DNA from 2 places in the Massilia sp. GER05 genome. Region 1 is predicted to be linked to the other one. Evidence: predicted binding sites of a transcription regulator. Region 1 holds the regulator's gene; the other holds the start of a gene.
The links. Region 1 encodes NrdR, which represses ribonucleotide reductase genes. Its sites were predicted from a motif close to CACNANATNTNGTG; they were not measured.
Positions count from the first base shown of each region.

Region 2: ACL58G_RS08570 (ribonucleoside-diphosphate reductase subunit alpha) is a predicted target of NrdR. The motif match lies at 6,508-6,521, and genes of this name have one in related genera.

Region 1 covers NZ_CP178858.1:6,057,289-6,065,503, reverse strand. Annotated here, with positions in the region: gene ACL58G_RS26840 (SDR family oxidoreductase) at 46-795, opposite strand; ZMP/ZTP riboswitch at 938-1,071, shown strand; gene glyA (serine hydroxymethyltransferase) at 1,173-2,420, shown strand; gene nrdR (transcriptional regulator NrdR) at 2,463-2,921, shown strand; gene pilV (type IV pilus modification protein PilV) at 3,049-3,603, shown strand; gene ACL58G_RS26820 (PilW family protein) at 3,600-4,496, shown strand; gene ACL58G_RS26815 (pilus assembly PilX family protein) at 4,493-5,260, shown strand; gene ACL58G_RS26810 (type IV pilin protein) at 5,157-5,693, shown strand; gene ACL58G_RS26805 (GspH/FimT family pseudopilin) at 5,681-6,268, shown strand; gene ribD (bifunctional diaminohydroxyphosphoribosylaminopyrimidine deaminase/5-amino-6-(5-phosphoribosylamino)uracil reductase RibD) at 6,365-7,483, shown strand; gene ACL58G_RS26795 (riboflavin synthase) at 7,520-8,149, shown strand.
Region 2 covers NZ_CP178858.1:1,885,772-1,893,986, forward strand. Annotated here, with positions in the region: gene ACL58G_RS08535 (ABC transporter substrate-binding protein) at 1-99, shown strand, start outside; gene ACL58G_RS08540 (ABC transporter permease) at 202-1,038, shown strand; gene ACL58G_RS08545 (ABC transporter ATP-binding protein) at 1,040-1,834, shown strand; gene ACL58G_RS08550 (cytochrome C assembly family protein) at 2,030-2,833, shown strand; gene ACL58G_RS08555 (PP0621 family protein) at 2,830-3,135, shown strand; gene ACL58G_RS08560 (sensor histidine kinase) at 3,144-4,829, shown strand; gene ACL58G_RS08565 (sigma-54-dependent transcriptional regulator) at 4,847-6,277, shown strand; gene ACL58G_RS08570 (ribonucleoside-diphosphate reductase subunit alpha) at 6,728-8,215, shown strand, end outside.

The DNA.
Region 1 (8,215 bases):
GAAAACAATTCGTTCGCCGGTCGGCCGATTTTTGTGCTTGGCGCCTCAGCCCAGGTTGCGCTTGATGTTGAGCGGACCGTAGCCCTGGCAGGTCGGCATCATCTCGATCTGGTTGATGTTGACGTGCGGCGGCAGGGAGGCGACCCAGTAGGCGGTCTCGGCGATGTCTTCGGCCGTCAGCGGCTGCGTGCCTTCGTAGACCTTGGCCGCGGCCGCATCGTCGCGCAGGCGCACGTTCGAGAACTCGGTGCCGCCGCACAGGCCCGGCGCGATGTTCGTCGCGCGCACGCCCGTGCCGGCGAGGTCGGCGCGCAGGTTCAGCGTGAACTGCTCGACGAAGGCCTTGGTGGCGCCGTACACGTTCCCGCCCGGATACGGGGTGCGGCCGGCCACGGAGCCGATGTTGATGACCAGGCCACTGCCGCGCTCGACCATCGCCGGCAGCAGGGCGTGCGTCATCGTGACGAGGCCCTTGATGTTCGTGGCGATCATCGTCTCCCAGTCCTCCAGCGGCACCTCGTACGCCGGCTTCGTGTTCAGGGCCAGGCCGGCATTGTTGATCAGGACGTCGATCTGGCGCCAGGATTGCGGCAGCATCGACAGCGCTTCCTCGATCGAATTCTTGTCGGTGACGTCCATCGCGATCGGCAGGGCGGATTCGCCCAGTTCCCGCGCCAACGCCTCCAGACGGTCCTTGCGACGCGCCGCCAGCACCACCTGGTGGCCGTTCTTGACGAAAGTGCGCGCCATGGCGGCGCCGAATCCGGCCGATGCGCCGGTGATGAAAACGATCATTTTGGTTTTTGCCTGGCAGGTGGTAACCGTGAGATTGTAGCTGAAATGACCACGCGGGGCAGCGCCGGAAGCCGGGTTGACAGGTCGGCATCAGTTTCCTTGCCTGGCAGCCGCACAATCCCGTACAATCCGGAGTTCCATTTACATCTCACGTGACTGGCGAAAACCGTGCGCTGCCGTCCGATCAGGAGCGATCGGCCTGCCGGCGCGTGGCGAAGGTGGGCACCCACCGGGGAACGTGAGATTTCAAACTTGCCGTTCGCCTGGGCAGCCACCGACTGGTACGCGTTGGTATCGCGGCTGCCCCGCATGTGTTTCGGCTCCCGCCTGTTCAGCGCTGACCGTTGCCTGGTTCTCTTATCGATTGGAGTTTTTTCATGTTTGCAAAAGATCACACGCTCGCCAAGGTTGACCCGGAACTGTTTGATGCCATCCAGAAGGAAAACAAGCGCCAGCAGGACCACATCGAGCTGATCGCATCCGAAAACTACACGTCGCCGGCCGTGATGCAGGCCCAGGGCTCGCAACTGACCAACAAGTACGCCGAAGGCTATCCGGGCAAGCGCTACTACGGCGGCTGCGAATACGTCGACGTCGCCGAGCAGCTGGCGATCGACCGCGTGAAGGAACTGTTCGGCGCCGAAGCCGCGAACGTCCAGCCGAACTCGGGTTCGCAGGCGAACCAGGGCGTGTTCTTCGCAATGCTGAAGCCGGGCGACACCATCATGGGCATGTCGCTGGCCGAAGGCGGCCACCTGACCCACGGCATGGCGCTGAACATGTCGGGCAAGTGGTTCAACGTCATCTCCTACGGCCTGACCGAGCAGGAAGACATCGACTACGAGCAGATGGAACGCCTGGCGCGCGAGCACAAGCCGAAGCTGATCATCGCCGGCGCCTCCGCCTTCGCCCTGCGCATCGACTTCGAACGCTTCGCCCGCGTGGCGAAGGAAGTCGGCGCGTACTTCATGGTCGACATGGCCCACTACGCCGGCCTGATCGCCGCGGGCGAATACCCGAACCCGGTCCCGCACGCCGACTTCGTCACGTCGACGACGCACAAGTCGCTGCGCGGCCCGCGCGGCGGCATCATTCTGATGAAGGCCGAGCACGAGAAGGCCATCAACTCCGCGATCTTCCCGGGCATCCAGGGCGGTCCGCTGATGCACGTGATCGCCGGTAAGGCGGTCGCCTTCAAGGAAGCGCTGTCGCCGGAATTCAAGGCCTACCAGCAGCAGGTCGTCAAGAACGCCAAGGCACTGGCCGAGACCCTGATCTCCCGCGGCCTGCGCATCGTCTCGGGCCGTACCGAATCCCACGTGATGCTCGTCGACCTGCGTTCGAAAGGCCTGACCGGCAAGGAAGCGGAAGCGATCCTGGGCCAGGCGCACATGACCTGCAACAAGAACGGCATCCCGAACGACCCGCAGAAGCCGTTCGTGACGTCGGGCATCCGCCTGGGCAGCCCGGCCTTCACGACCCGCGGCTTCAAGGAAGAAGACGCCGTCAAGGTCGGCCACCTGATCGCCGACGTGCTGGACAACCCGCACGACGCCGCGACCATCGAGCGCGTCAAGGCGGAAGTCAAGCAACTGACCGACAAGTACCCGGTCTACGAAGCGTAATGCGATAGGGAGGGCGCCCTTGCGGCGCCCTCTACAAGCCCCATGAAATGTCCGTTCTGTCAGCATGAAGACACCCAGGTCCTCGATACCCGCGTATCCGAGGAAGGCGACGCCATCCGCCGCCGGCGCCGCTGCGTCGCGTGCGACAAGCGGTTCACCACGTACGAACGGATCGAGCTCTCGATGCCGTTCATCGTCAAGAAGAACGGCAGCCGTACCGAATACGAATCCTCCAAGCTGCGCGGCAGCCTGATGCTCGCACTGCGCAAGCGCCCGGTGGCGGCCGAAGCCATCGACCGCGCCGTCGCCTCCATCGAAGAGAAACTCCTTACCAGCGGCCGGCGCGAAGTCGACACGGGCCATGTGGGCGAACTCGTGATGCAGGAACTCAAGCGCCTCGACAAGATCGCCTACATCCGCTTCGCCTCCGTCTACAAGAACTTCGAAGACCTGGCCGAGTTCCAGGAAGCCATCGCCGAAGTGGGCCAGCCGCGCAAGTAATCGAGTAAATAAGCGCGTCACTTTTCCCGGTTTTTAGTTCCCTCCTCACGGTTGAGTCGTCACACGGCTTGCCGGAGCTCGACTGTTACCTTCTCAGCTCTGTTCAACGCAACGCTGGAGGTCGTCGATGCGGTCGCTGTCGGGTTCGCCACTGAGCGTGCGCGCGGGCTTTACGCTGGTCGAAGTGCTTGTCGCCCTGTTCGTCGTCGCGCTCGGCATCGCCGGCGCGGCCGCGCTGCAGACGCTGGCCGTGCGCTCTGCGCGCGACGCGGCCCGCCTGTCCGACGGCACCCGCCTGGCGCGCTCGCTGGCCGAGCGCATGCGCGCCAATCCCCGCGCGCTGGCGCAGTCCGACAACCCCTATCTCCATCTCGATTACGACGCCAGCGGCGGCGCGCCCACCGCACCGGCGCCGTGCTATGCGGACGCGGACTGCGACGCGGACGACCTGGCGCGTTTCGACGTGTTCGAAGTGGCCGAGGCCGTGGCTGCCGGTTTCCCTGGTGGACGCCTGCGCGTATGCCGTGATGCGGGCTCGCCCGATGCGGCCGGCGTGTTGCCCTGGACCTGCGACGAGGAAGACGGCGCGCCCGTTGTGGTCAAGCTCGGCTGGCGCGCGCAAGACGATCGCGAGACCGGCGCGCCGAAGCTGATGATGCCGCTGGCGGGAGCGGCGCCATGAACGCATTGCGCCATCAGCGTGGCCTGACGCTGGTCGAACTGATGGTGGCGCTGACGATCGGCCTCGGCATCGTGCTGATGGCCGGACGCCTGCTCGTGCTCGCGAACGGCGCGTACGCGGCCCAGGCCGAGTCGGGCGGCGTGGAGGACGGCGGACGCTTCGCCATCGACCTCATCGGCCGCGCCATACGCCAGACCGGCGCCGTCGACCCCGACATGCTGGCCGACCCTGCGGCGGACAATGCCCCGGCCCGCCTCGCGGGACTGGATGCGCGCACCTTGTCCCGCGCCACGGCCGGCATCGACGATCCGCTGCCGGCCGCCGTCAACGGCAGCGACGTGCTGGCCGTCCGCTTTCCCGGCGACGCCAGCGCCGTCGATTGCGCCGGCTTCCCGGTCGCGGCGGGCGAGGAGGGCTGGAGCATCTTCTACGTGGCGCGCAACGGTGAAGGCGAGGCCGAGCTGCACTGCAAGTACCGCGGCGCCGCGCACTGGAGCGCGGACGCGGTGGTGAGCGGCGTGGACGGCTTCCAGGTGCTGTATGGCGTCGATACGGACGACCCGCCGGACGGCACCCCCAACCGCTATGTGAACGCGACGGGGATCGACGCGCTCGATGCCGGCTACGCCGGCCTGCCTCCGGCCGAGTTCAACCGGCGGACGCACTGGAAACGCGTCGTCGGCCTACGCGTCGGCCTGCTGCTGCACGGCAACCGTCCCACGCGTGCACCCGGCGGCGCGCGCTACGACCTGCTGGGCACCGGGTATGCGACCGCGGCGGGCGTTGACGATCCCGGCAGCTCGCTCGACGAGGCCCGCATGACGCCGGACCTGCGCCGACGCGAGCGGCGGCTGTTCACGTTCACGGCCGCGGTGCCGGCGCCGCCATCATGAGAACGCCCGCACACGAACGCGGACTGGCCCTCGCCTGCGCGCTGGCCATGATGCTGGCGACGATGGTGATCGGCGTGGCCGTCGCGCGCGGGGCATTCGTCCTGCTGGCGTCCGCGCGCAACGAGCGCGACCGCGACGTGGCGCAGGCGGCGGCCGAGGCGGCCCTGCGCGACGCCGAGCACGACATTGCCGGCGCGGCCGGCGTGCCGGCGGAGCGCACCGCGCACTTCGGTCCCGCGGGCGGCCAGGCGTTCGCGGAGGACTGCGGCCGCGGCGCGGACGACCTTGGGCTGTGCCGCGAGCGTTCGCCGCCGGCGTGGCAGGCGCTCGACCTCGCGAACGCCGGCAACCCGGCGCTCGTGCCCTATGGCCGGTTCACGGGCGCCGTGCTGGCGGCCGGCCGTGGGGGCTTGACCGCGCGGCGGCCGGCCTACGTCATCGAAAGGATCGCGCCGGCGGGGGCGACGACGCAACTGGGCAGCTTTTATCGCGTCACGGCCATCGGCTTCGGGACCCGGACGTCGACGCGGGTCGTATTGCAGTCGCTGGTCCGGGTGCCGCCGCCGGCGGGTGGTACCGGAGGCGATCACGGACATGGAAACGACGATGATGAAGGACATGACAATGGCAACGAGGACGCACGCGGCGGCGGCAACGGCGATGGGCAGCCGCCCCGGCCGCCGGAGCGCCGGCTTCCGGCCGGCCGGATCGGCTGGCGCGAGATCGCGAACTGGGACGAGCTGCACGCCCGTACCCGGCCATGATGCGGGATTCACGCTCGTCGAACTGATGATCGTCCTGACCATTGTCTGCATCCTCGGCGCGCTCGCGTACCCGTCCTACGCCGGCTACACCGTGCGCGTCAGACGCGTCGAGGGCCAGGTGGCGCTGATCGACGCCATGCAGCGCCAGGAACGCTACCGCCTCCAGCATCAAACGTATGTCGAGTTCTCGGCGACCGAGCCCGGCGCGGACGGCTTCGCGTGGTGGTCGGGCTCGAGCGCGGCCGCCAGCGCCTACGAGCTCGACGCGCATGCCTGTCCCGGCCGCGAGATCGGGGACTGCGTCGAGATCCGCGCCCGTCCCGGCACGGCCCGCGTCGACATGCGCTTCCGCGATCCCGATTGCGGCGCGCTGACGCTCGACAGTACCGGGCACCAGGGCGCGGAACACCCGGAGGTGCGATGTTGGCCGTGACATCCATTCCCGGGCGCGCCCGGCGGGCGGACGGGGTGACGCTGCCCGAACTGGGCATCGTCCTCGCCGTGTCCGCCATCGTGCTGGCCATCGCCGTGCCGGACCTGCGCGATCTCGTGCGGACGCAGCAGCTGAAGGCGGCCACCGGCGACCTGTTCGCGGCGATCGACCTCGCGCGGGCGCAGGCGCTCGCGCGCGGGCGGCGCGTCAAGGTGGTGCCGCGCGATCCGCTCGGGGCCGACTGGCGCCTGGGCTGGCAAGTGCTCGGTGACCCTGACCGCGACCGCGACGGCGGCGGCCAACCGGGAGAGGGCGAGCTGATCGCGGAGCACGGGCCGCTGGCGCCGGGGATCGCCATCGACTTCGCTTTCACGAATGTCGCACGGCCGTACTATATCGCCTACAATGGCGCGGGACGCAGTTGCGCCGACGGTAACAGCGCGGCGGCGCGCTGGGGAACGGTGTCGCTGTTTCATGGCGGGCACATCCGCCGTATTAAAATCAACATGCTGGGCCGGGCGCGCGTGTGCGATCCGGCGCGCGATGCAGGTTGCGACGGCGCACCGGCGCCATGACGTTTGGCGGCGAGAGGCCGCCAGCGTGAACCTTCGGGCGGCGGGACGCCGCCGGTGCGAACCTGGCAACACAACGTAGCGAGACCGGAAACGAGAGTGCAGATACAGAGCGATACCGACGGCATGGCGCTGGCCCTGGAATGGGCTGCGAAGGGCATGTACATCACCGCGCCCAACCCGCGCATCGGCTGCGTGATCGTGCGCGACGGCACCGTCGTCGGCGCCGGCCACACGCAGGCCGCCGGCCAGGCCCATGCCGAGATCCAGGCGCTGCGCGATGCCCAGGCGCGCGGCAACGACGTGCGCGGCGCCACCGCCTACGTCACGCTGGAGCCGTGCAGCCACTACGGCCGCACGCCGCCGTGCTCGAACGCGCTGATCCAGGCGGGGCTCGGCCGCGTCGTCGCGGCGATGGTCGATCCGAATCCGCTCGTCGCCGGGCGCGGCCTCGCGCAGCTGGAAGCGGCCGGGATCGAGGTCAGCGCGGGCCTGCTGGCCGAACCGGCCCATGAATTGAACATCGGCTTCTTCACGCGCATGCGTCACGGGCGGCCGTGGGTGCGCCTGAAGACGGCGGCCAGCCTGGATGGCGTCACGGCGCTGGACAATGGCGAGAGCCAGTGGATCACGAGCCCCCAGGCGCGCGCGGACGGCCACGCGTGGCGCGCGCGCGCGAGCGCGATCCTGACCGGCATCGGCACGATCAAGGTCGACAACCCGCAGCTGACGGTGCGCGGCATCGACACGCCGCTGCAGCCGCGCCGCGTGATCGTCGACAGCCGCCTCGACATCGACCTCGACGCGTGCATCCTGCAGGGCGAGCCGTGCTGGATCGTGGCCGCCGTGCCGAACGCGGACAAGGAAGCGGCGCTGCAGGCGCTGGGACACGAGATCCTCATGTTGCCGAATGCGTCCGGCAAGGTCGACCTGCCGGCACTGATGCGCGAGCTGGGACGGCGCGAGATCAACGAGCTGCACGTCGAGGCCGGTTCCAAGCTGAACGCGTCGCTCGTGCGCGAGGGCTGCGTGGACGAGCTGCTCGTCTACCTGGCGCCCAGCCTCGTCGGCCCGGGGCAGGGGATGTTCGCGCTGCCGCCGCTTGCGCACCTGTCCGACAAGCTGCCGCTGCATTTCCGCGGCGTGGCCCAGGTCGGGCCGGACCTGCGCATCCTGGCGCGTTTCAAGCGGGACGAGGATCCGAGCCGCCACGCGTAATACCGCACCGATATTGTCAAAACAAAGGAAGAGATCATGTTCACCGGAATCGTCGCTGCCGTCGGCAGCATCAAATCGGTTACCCCGCTGGCGGACGGCGCGGATGCCGGCGTGCGCCTGGACATCGACGCGGGCGGCCTGCCGCTGGCCGACGTCGCGCTGGGCGACTCGATCGCCATCAACGGCGCCTGCATGACCGTCGTCGAAAAGACGGACAGCGCCTTCGCCGTCGACGTCTCGCGCGAGAGCCTCAATCGCACCGTGGGCCTCGACCAGCCGGGCGAAGTGAACCTGGAAAAGGCACTGACCCTGGCCGAGCGCCTGGGCGGCCACCTCGTCTCGGGCCACGTCGACGGCCTCGGCGACGTGCACAGCTTCGAGCAGGTGGGCGAGTCGTGGAAGCTCGTCGTCGACGCGCCCCGCGACCTGGGCAAGTACCTGGCCTATAAAGGTTCCGTCGTCGTGAACGGCGTGTCGCTGACGGTCAACAGCGTCGAGGACATCGACGCCGCCGGCAGCCAGTGCTGCCGCTTCTCGATCAACCTGATTCCGCACACGATCGCCGTCACGACGCTGAAGCACCTGCGCGCCGGCAAGAAGGTCAATCTCGAGATCGACCTCATCGCACGCTACGTGGAACGCATGCTCAGCGCCGCCAAGGCCTGAGCGGATGGCGTAGACTCCCTGCTGGCCTCCGTGCCAGCGTAGCCGGCCTGTCCGTCTTTACGTTGG
Region 2 (8,215 bases), 3.1 Mb from region 1:
AAGACGGGTGTCGGCCGGATGGCGAAGCCGCCGGTGGCGAAGGACTGGGTCAAGACCGATTTGCTGGATGAGGCCAAGAAAAGCCTGAACATCAAATAATCGTTGGGTGGACATCTTCGCGTGGGCCCGGGGGGGCCCCCCCACCCTACGGCGGATACGTAGGGTGGGCGGCCCTCCGCCCACGCGTAACAAGGAGCGGAGATGATGAAGCGCAGGTGGCAGGACATCGCGATCGGCCTGGTCGTGCCGGTCGTCGCGATCGCGATCTGGCAGTGGGTCGCCAGCATGGGATGGGTCAACGAGCACGTTCTGCCGTCCCCGCTGCAGGTCTGGCGGAAATGGATCGCGTACCTGCTGCCGCTGCAGGACTTCGCCACCTGGCGCGAGGCCAACGGCGGCGGGGGAAAGCTGGCGTGGATGCTGTCCGGCGAATTGATCACCGACGCCATCGGCAGCATGTACCGCGTGATCGTCGGCTTCCTCGTCGGCGCCGCGCTGGCGCTGCCGATCGGCCTCGCCATGGGCGCGAGCCGCATCGCGCATGCCTGGCTGAATCCGTTGTTCCAGCTGCTGCGCCCCATTCCGCCGATCGCCTACATCCCGATGTCGATGCTGTGGTTCGGCCTCGGGAACCCGCCGGCCTTCTTCCTGATCGCGCTGGGCGCCTTCTTCCCCGTGCTGATGAATACCATCGCGGGCGTGCGCCAGGTCGACGGCATCTATTTGCGCGCGGCGCGCAACCTGGGCGCGAGCGGGCCGACGATGTTCCTGCGCGTGATCCTGCCGGCGGCCGTGCCGTACATCCTGACCGGCATGCGCATCGGCATCGGCACGGCGTTCATCGTCGTGATCGTGGCCGAGATGATCGCCGTGAACAACGGCCTCGGTTTCCGCATCTCGGAGGCGCGCGAGTACTTCTGGTCGGACAAGATCATCGCCGGCATGATCACGATCGGCCTGCTCGGTCTCGCCATCGACGTCGGCATGAACAAGCTGAACAACCATCTGCTGCGCTGGCACCGCGGCCTGGAGCATTGAGATGACCGCGCATATCGTGATCGACAGCGTCAGTAAAGTATTCGACGGCGACGGCCGCCGCATGGTCGCCCTGCAGGACATCAGTCTCGAGATCCCTCACGGCCAGTTCGTCTGCCTGCTGGGGCCTTCCGGCTGCGGCAAGTCGACCCTGCTGAACGCCGTCGCCGGCTTCGCGCCGCCGACGACCGGCCGCGTGCTGGCCGACGGCGTGCCGGTCGCCGGCCCCGGGCCGGAGCGGGGCATGGTGTTCCAGGAATATGCGCTGTTCCCGTGGATGACGGTGGAGCAGAACGTCGGCTTCGGCCTGGAGATCAAGGGCATGGCGCGCGCGCAGATCGCGGCGCGCGTGGGCGAGCTCCTGAAACTGCTGTCGCTGGAGGATTTCGCGAAGCGCTATCCGAAGGACCTGTCCGGCGGCATGCGCCAGCGCGTGGCGATCGCGCGCGTGCTGGCGCTGGATTCGCCGATCCTGCTGATGGACGAACCGTTCGGCGCGCTCGACGCCCTCACGCGGCGCAACCTGCAGGACGAGCTGCTGCGCCTGTGGGCCGAATTGAAGAAGACGGTCATCTTCGTCACGCACAGCATCGAGGAAGCGATCTACCTGGCCGACCGCATCGTCGTGATGACGTACCGGCCGGGCACGATCAAGCGCGACATCCTCGTCGACCTGCCGCGCCTGCGCGATCCGGCGGCGCCCGAGTTCAATGCGCTCAAGCGCGAACTGGGGCTGATGGTGATGGAGGAGCAGCAGCGCCATCACGATGCGGAAATCAAGGCGGCTGCGGTCGACTAAAGCGACGTAAACTCGAAGCGTCGTTCCCGCGCAGGCGGGAACCTGATTTTGCGTGAGCAGCCGTAGCCAAAGCTGGTGGTCCGCGACGAACCTGGATTCCCGCCTGCGCGGGAATGACGGTACAAACTTCAGTGGTATATCTTACTCTTCTGGCAACCTAACCTTGCCCACCCTGGATGGTGTAGACTCGCGCGTATGCAACTTACCCTATTCATCGCCGCGGCAATCCTGTACGCGGTATGTGCCCTGCTGCCGTCGCGGCAGGGCTCGGCCATTTCGGCCGTGACCGCCGTGGCCTGGGCCGTGCACGGTGCCGCGCTGTGGCCGGATATCGTGTCGAACGGCACCTTACGGGTCGGCTTCGCCTTCATGCTGTCGGCCGCGCTGTGGATTTCGGTCGCCGCCTACTGGATCGAAAACCGCAATTTCGCGCTGGACGGCATGCGCCGCATGGTCATGCCGTGCGCGGCCGTCGCGGCGATCCTGCCGCCGCTGTTCCCTGGCAACCTGATGCCCGTGCAGGACCAGTCGCCCGCGTTCGGCTGGCACGTCGCGGTTGCCGTGTCCGCGTACAGCACGCTCACGATCGCCGCCTTCCACGCCGTGCTGATGGCGCTGCAGGAGGCGCGGCTGCACACGAAGAGTGCAAAGAAGGGCTGGTTTACCGGCGCTCTCGACCAGCTGCCGGCGCTGCTGACGATGGAGCGGCTGCTGTTCCGCATGATCGGCATCGGTTTCGTGCTGCTCAGTTTGACCGTCCTGTCGGGCATCGTGTTCTCCGAACAGCTGTTCGGCCGCGCGCTGCGCTGGGATCACAAGAACTTTTTCGCGCTGCTGTCGTGGGTGCTGTTCGCCGCGCTGCTGGCCGGACGCCGCTGGCGCGGCTGGCGCGGCAAGACCGCGCTGCGCTTCACGCTGGCGGGATTCGCCACGCTGGCGCTGGCTTACGTCGGCAGCCGGTTCGTTTTCGAAGTCGTTCTGCACCGGGGGTTCGTATGACGCGACTGCTTTTCTGGATTGCGCTCGTCATCCTCGTGGTGGCCGCCATCCGCAGCAAACTGCGCGCCGCGATGACGCGCGCACAAGGCCCCGCCGTAAATCCGGCCTCCGGGCCGGCACCGGCGTCCGCCGGCGGCGAAGCAAAGGCCAAGGCGTGGAGCCGCGTCGAGGACCAGTCCGAGACGATGCTGTGCTGCGCCCATTGCGGCATCTATTTCCCGGCGTCGGAAGCCGTGCGGGCCGATGGCCGCGACTATTGCGGCACGGCGCACGCGCGCGAGGCGCACCAGCAGGCCCGGTAAGCCGCCGCATGGCGAGCCGGCTTTCCCTTTCCGCCGAGTCGCGCTCGACGTTCTGGCGCTCGCTGCAAACGCTCACGGTCACGCGCATCGTGATCGCGTTCGTGCTGCTGCTGTACCTGTCGATCGACGTGCGGCGCGGCCGCGTCGACGGCACCGCGTATGCCGAGACGTGCATCGCCTACGTGCTGGCCGCGCTGATGTTCGCGGTCGTCGCCCAGCGCTGGCGCCGGCGCTTCCTGTGGCAGTTGTCGGCCCAGGTCCTCGTCGACATCGTCGCGATCTCGCTGCTGTACCTCGCCGCCGGCGGCATGCGCAGCGGCCTCGCGCTGCTGTACCTGTTCCCGCTCGCGGGCGCCGCGATCCTCGCGCCGCTGGTGCTGGCCCTGTTCTCGGCCGCGCTGGCCACGCTGTTCGTGCTGGGCGAGAGCACATGGGGGATCTTCATGCGCGCGGACGACCCGCCGCTGACCCAGGCCGGGCTCACCGGCGCCGCGTTCTTCGCGGTGGTGCTGGTGGTGAACCGCCTGGCCGCGCGCCTCATCAAGCAGGAAGAGCTGGCCGCGCGGCACGGCGCCGACCTGCGCATCCAGCAGGCGATCTACCGCATCGTCGTCGACGACGTGGACGACGGCATCCTCGTGCTGGGGAGCGACGGCACCGTCTTCGGCGGCAATCCGGCGGCGCGCCGCATGCTCGGGCTGGAGACGCCGCCGGGCGAGGACGGCAACACGTTTCGTTTGACCGACCTGGCGGCGCTGGAACCCGTGGCGCAGCGTTTCACGGACTGGGCCGGCCGCCGCATGGACGCGCCGGCGACCGGCGGCTTCGTCACCGTCAAGCGCTGGCACGAGACGGACGGCCCGGTGCGCGGCCGCCTCGACCAGCCGGTGCACCTGAAGCTGCGCTTCGCGCGCGTGGACACGCCGCAGGGCACGGCCGAACGCAGCCTCGTGTTCCTGCAGGACGTGAGCGCCATCGAAAACCAGGCGCAGCAACTCAAGCTCGCATCGATGGGACGCCTGACGGCCAGCATCGCGCACGAGGTGCGGAATCCCCTGTCGGCGATCGGCCACGCGACGTCGCTGCTGGCGGAAGACCTGCACGGTCCGGCGGAAACGCGCCTGCTGCGCATCGTGAACGACAACGTGGCGCGCGTGAACCGCATGGTCGAGGACATCCTGAAGCTGTCGCGCAAGGTGCAGCCGAACGGCACGCCCGTCGCGCTGGACGACTTCCTGCCCGAGCTGCGCGCCGAGTTCACGGAAATGCACGGCATGGCCGGTGATATAGTGTGGGTGGGCGATGCGGGCGGCCGGTCCGTGCGGTTCGACGGACTGCATCTGCGCGAAGTGCTCGTGAACCTGCTCGGCAATGCGATCCGCTACGCGAGCGGCAAGCCGGCCAGCATCCGCGTGGTTCCCGTGCCCGACGCGACGGGCCGCATGGAATTGCACGTGCAGGACGACGGTCCGGGCATTACGCCGGAAGTGCGGGCGCATTTGTTCGAACCGTTCTACACGACGTCGAGCAAGGGCACGGGCCTCGGCCTGTACCTGGCGCGCGAGCTGTGCCTGAACAACGGCGCAATGCTCGACTACGAATACCGCACCGAGGACGTGCGGCCCGGCGCGGGCGCCGGCGGCACGGGCGAGGCCAGCGGCCGCTTCGTGATCACGTTCGGTGCAACTATCTAATGTCACGGAAAGAAGGCATGAGCTCACCCCGCATCCTGGTGGTCGACGACGAACCCGACCTGCGCGAGCTGCTCGAGATCACCCTGCTCAAGATGGGGCTCGATGTCGACAGCGCCGCGACCGTCCGCGAGGCGCGTGCGCTGCTGGGACAAAAGCCGTTTGCGCTGGTGCTGACCGACATGCGCCTGCCCGACGGCCTGGGCCTGGAACTCGTGCGCGAGGTCGCGGCCCATCATAAATGCACGCCCATCGCCGTCATTACCGCCTACGGCAGCGCCGAGAATGCCGTCGTCGCGCTGAAGGCCGGCGCATTCGACTACGTGTCGAAGCCGGTCGTGCTGGACGATTTGCGCGCGATGGTGCGCGCGGCCTTGAAACTGTCCGACCCCGCGGCGGCACCGGCCGCCAGCCAGGCCGAGGGCACGTCGCGCCTGATCGGCCAATCGTCCGCGATGCAGGCGCTGCGCGCGCAGATCGCGCGGCTGGCGCGGTCGCAGGCGCCGATCGCGATCAACGGCGAATCCGGCAGCGGCAAGGAACTGGCCGCGCGCGAGATCCACGCGCAGAGCGCGCGCGCGGGCAAGCCGTTCGTCGCCGTGAACTGCGGCGCGATCCCTGAGGCGCTGATGGAGGCCGAGTTCTTCGGCTACCGCAAGGGCGCGTTCACGGGCGCGAACGACGAGCGCGATGGCTTCTTCCAGGCCGCCAATGGCGGCACGCTGATGCTCGACGAGGTGGCGGACCTGCCGCTCGCGATGCAGGTCAAACTGCTGCGCGCGATCCAGGAGCGGCGCGTGCGCAAGATCGGCGCGACGGTCGAGGAGCCGGTCGACGTGCGCATCATCAGCGCCACGCACAAGGATCTCGCCAGGTGCGTGGAAAACGGCAGCTTCCGCCAGGACCTGTTCTACCGCCTGAACGTGATCGAATTGACGCTGCCGCCGCTGCGCGAACGGCTGGACGATTTGCCGCTGCTGGTCGATGCCATCCTCGTGCGCCTGGCCGGGCCGGGCGGGGCGCGACTGGGGCCCGGCGTGCTGGACGCGCTGCGCGGCTACGCGTTCCCGGGCAACGTGCGCGAGCTGGAAAACGTGCTGGAGCGCGCGCTCGCGTTTGCCGACGACGGCGTGATCGAAGTCGGCGACCTGCTGCTGAAAGGGGCGAAGCTGGGCGATGCGGCCGTCGTGCCGCAGCCGCCGCAGATGCCGGCGAGCGCGGCACCGGAGCCGACATCGGAGCTGGAGCGGGCCGCGCCACCGCCGCTCGCGCACGACGCGCTGCCGAGCAACCTGCCGGACTACCTGAGCCAGGTCGAACGCGACATCATCCTGCGCGCGCTGAACCAGACCCAGTTCAACCGCACGCAGGCCGCGAGCCTGCTCGGCATCAGTGTCCGGCAGCTGCGCTACCAGATGCAGAAACTGGATATCCACGCGCCGGAACCTTGAGGTTGAACTGTGAAGCGGCGTGGTCTTTTCGCCAACGCAGCAACGCGAAACGGGCCGATTTTGCACGATTAATAAGCACACGAATTCGCGCTACAAATTCAATGTTAGTGCTTACTTCGCCGTGGAGGCTTCAAGTATCGGCACTGATCGATGTCAAGAAAAAAATCTTACTGACAGAGCTCATAAAAATCGCGGACATCGACTACAATTAGGTCTGTAAGGCCGTTGTCTACTACATCTAGTGGTCAACGGCCTTAATGCCGAACAGGCTGAGTAGGAGCGCGAAGCTTTTTTTCTCAATATTGCCGCTCCTATTTTTTATCGGCAGAAAGTTATCGAGTTGCCAATTTTAATGAGTTGGCAGCGTTCCCTGGATTCACTCCGAGGGGTCCATATCTACCTAATTCGTGAAGGCGATGGCAGTCTGTGACGCCAATGCTGGGAGGCTCAATGCAAACATCTTCGGACATTTCCATCAATACCGTCGCGGCAGCTACGACGGCCGGCAAGAGCGCGGACGAACTGGTCGCGGGCAGCGACTACCGCATCATCCGCCGTAACGGCGCCGTGGTGCCGTTCGCGCCGAGCAAGATCGCCGTCGCGATGACCAAGGCGTTCCTGGCCGTCAACGGCGAGCAGGGCCGCGAGTCGGCACGCATCCGCGAGCTGGTCGCGCAACTGACGAACAACGTGGTCGCGGCCCTCGTGCGCCGCCAGCCGAACGGCGGTACCTTCCACATCGAGGATGTGCAGGACCAGGTGGAACTGTCCCTGATGCGCTCGGGCGAGCACGACGTCGCGCGCGAATACGTGCTGTACCGTGCCAAGCGCATGGAAGAGCGCCGCGCCGCCAAGGAAGCCGCCGGCACGACGCAGATCACCGCCCCGCAGATCCACGTGGTCGACGGCGGCGCGCGCCGCCTGCTGGACATGAACGAAGTGTCGGCCCTGATCAACGCCGCCTGCGCCGGCCTGGAAAAGCACGTCGACGCCGACGCGATCCTGGCCGAGACCATGAAGAACCTGTACGACGGCGTGCCCGTCGAGGAACTGCACAAGTCGGCCGTGCTGGCCGCGCGCGCACTGATGGAAAAGGATCCGGCCTACAGCCAGGTCACCGCGCGCATCCTGCTGCACTCGATCCGCAAGGAGATCTTCGGCAAGGACGTGCCGCAGGCCGGCGCCGCCGCCGAATACGTCACCTACTTCCCGCAATACATCGCCAAGGGCATCGACGCCGAGCTGCTGGACGAGGAACTGGGCAAATTCGACCTGCAGAAGCTGGCCAAGGCCATCGTCGCCGACCGCGACCTGCAGTTCGGCTACATCGGCCTGCAGACCCTGTACGACCGCTACTTCCTGCACATCCGCGAAACCCGCATCGAGATGCCGCAGGCGTTCTACATGCGCGTCGCGATGGGCCTGGCCCTGCGTGAAGAGAACCGCGAAGCGCGCGCCATCGAGTTCTACAACCTGCTGTCGACGTTCGACTTCATGAGCTCGACCCCGACCCTGTTCAACTCGGGCACCCGCCGCTCGCAGCTGTCGTCGTGCTACCTGACCACCGTCGCCGACGACCTGGAAGGCATCTACGACGCCATCAAGGAAAACGCGCTGCTGTCGAAATTCGCCGGTGGCCTGGGCAACGACTGGACGCCGGTGCGTGCGCTGGGCTCGCGCATCAAGGGCACGAACGGCAAGTCGCAGGGCGTCGTGCCGTTCCTGAAGGTCGCGAACGACACCGCCGTCGCCGTCAATCAGGGGGGCAAGCGCAAGGGCGCCGTCTGCGCCTACCTGGAAACGTGGCACCTGGACATCGAGGAGTTCCTCGACCTGCGCAAGAACACGGGCGACGACCGCCGCCGCACGCACGACATGAACACCGCGAACTGGATTCCGGACCTGTTCATGAAGCGCGTGATGGAAAAGGGCGAGTGG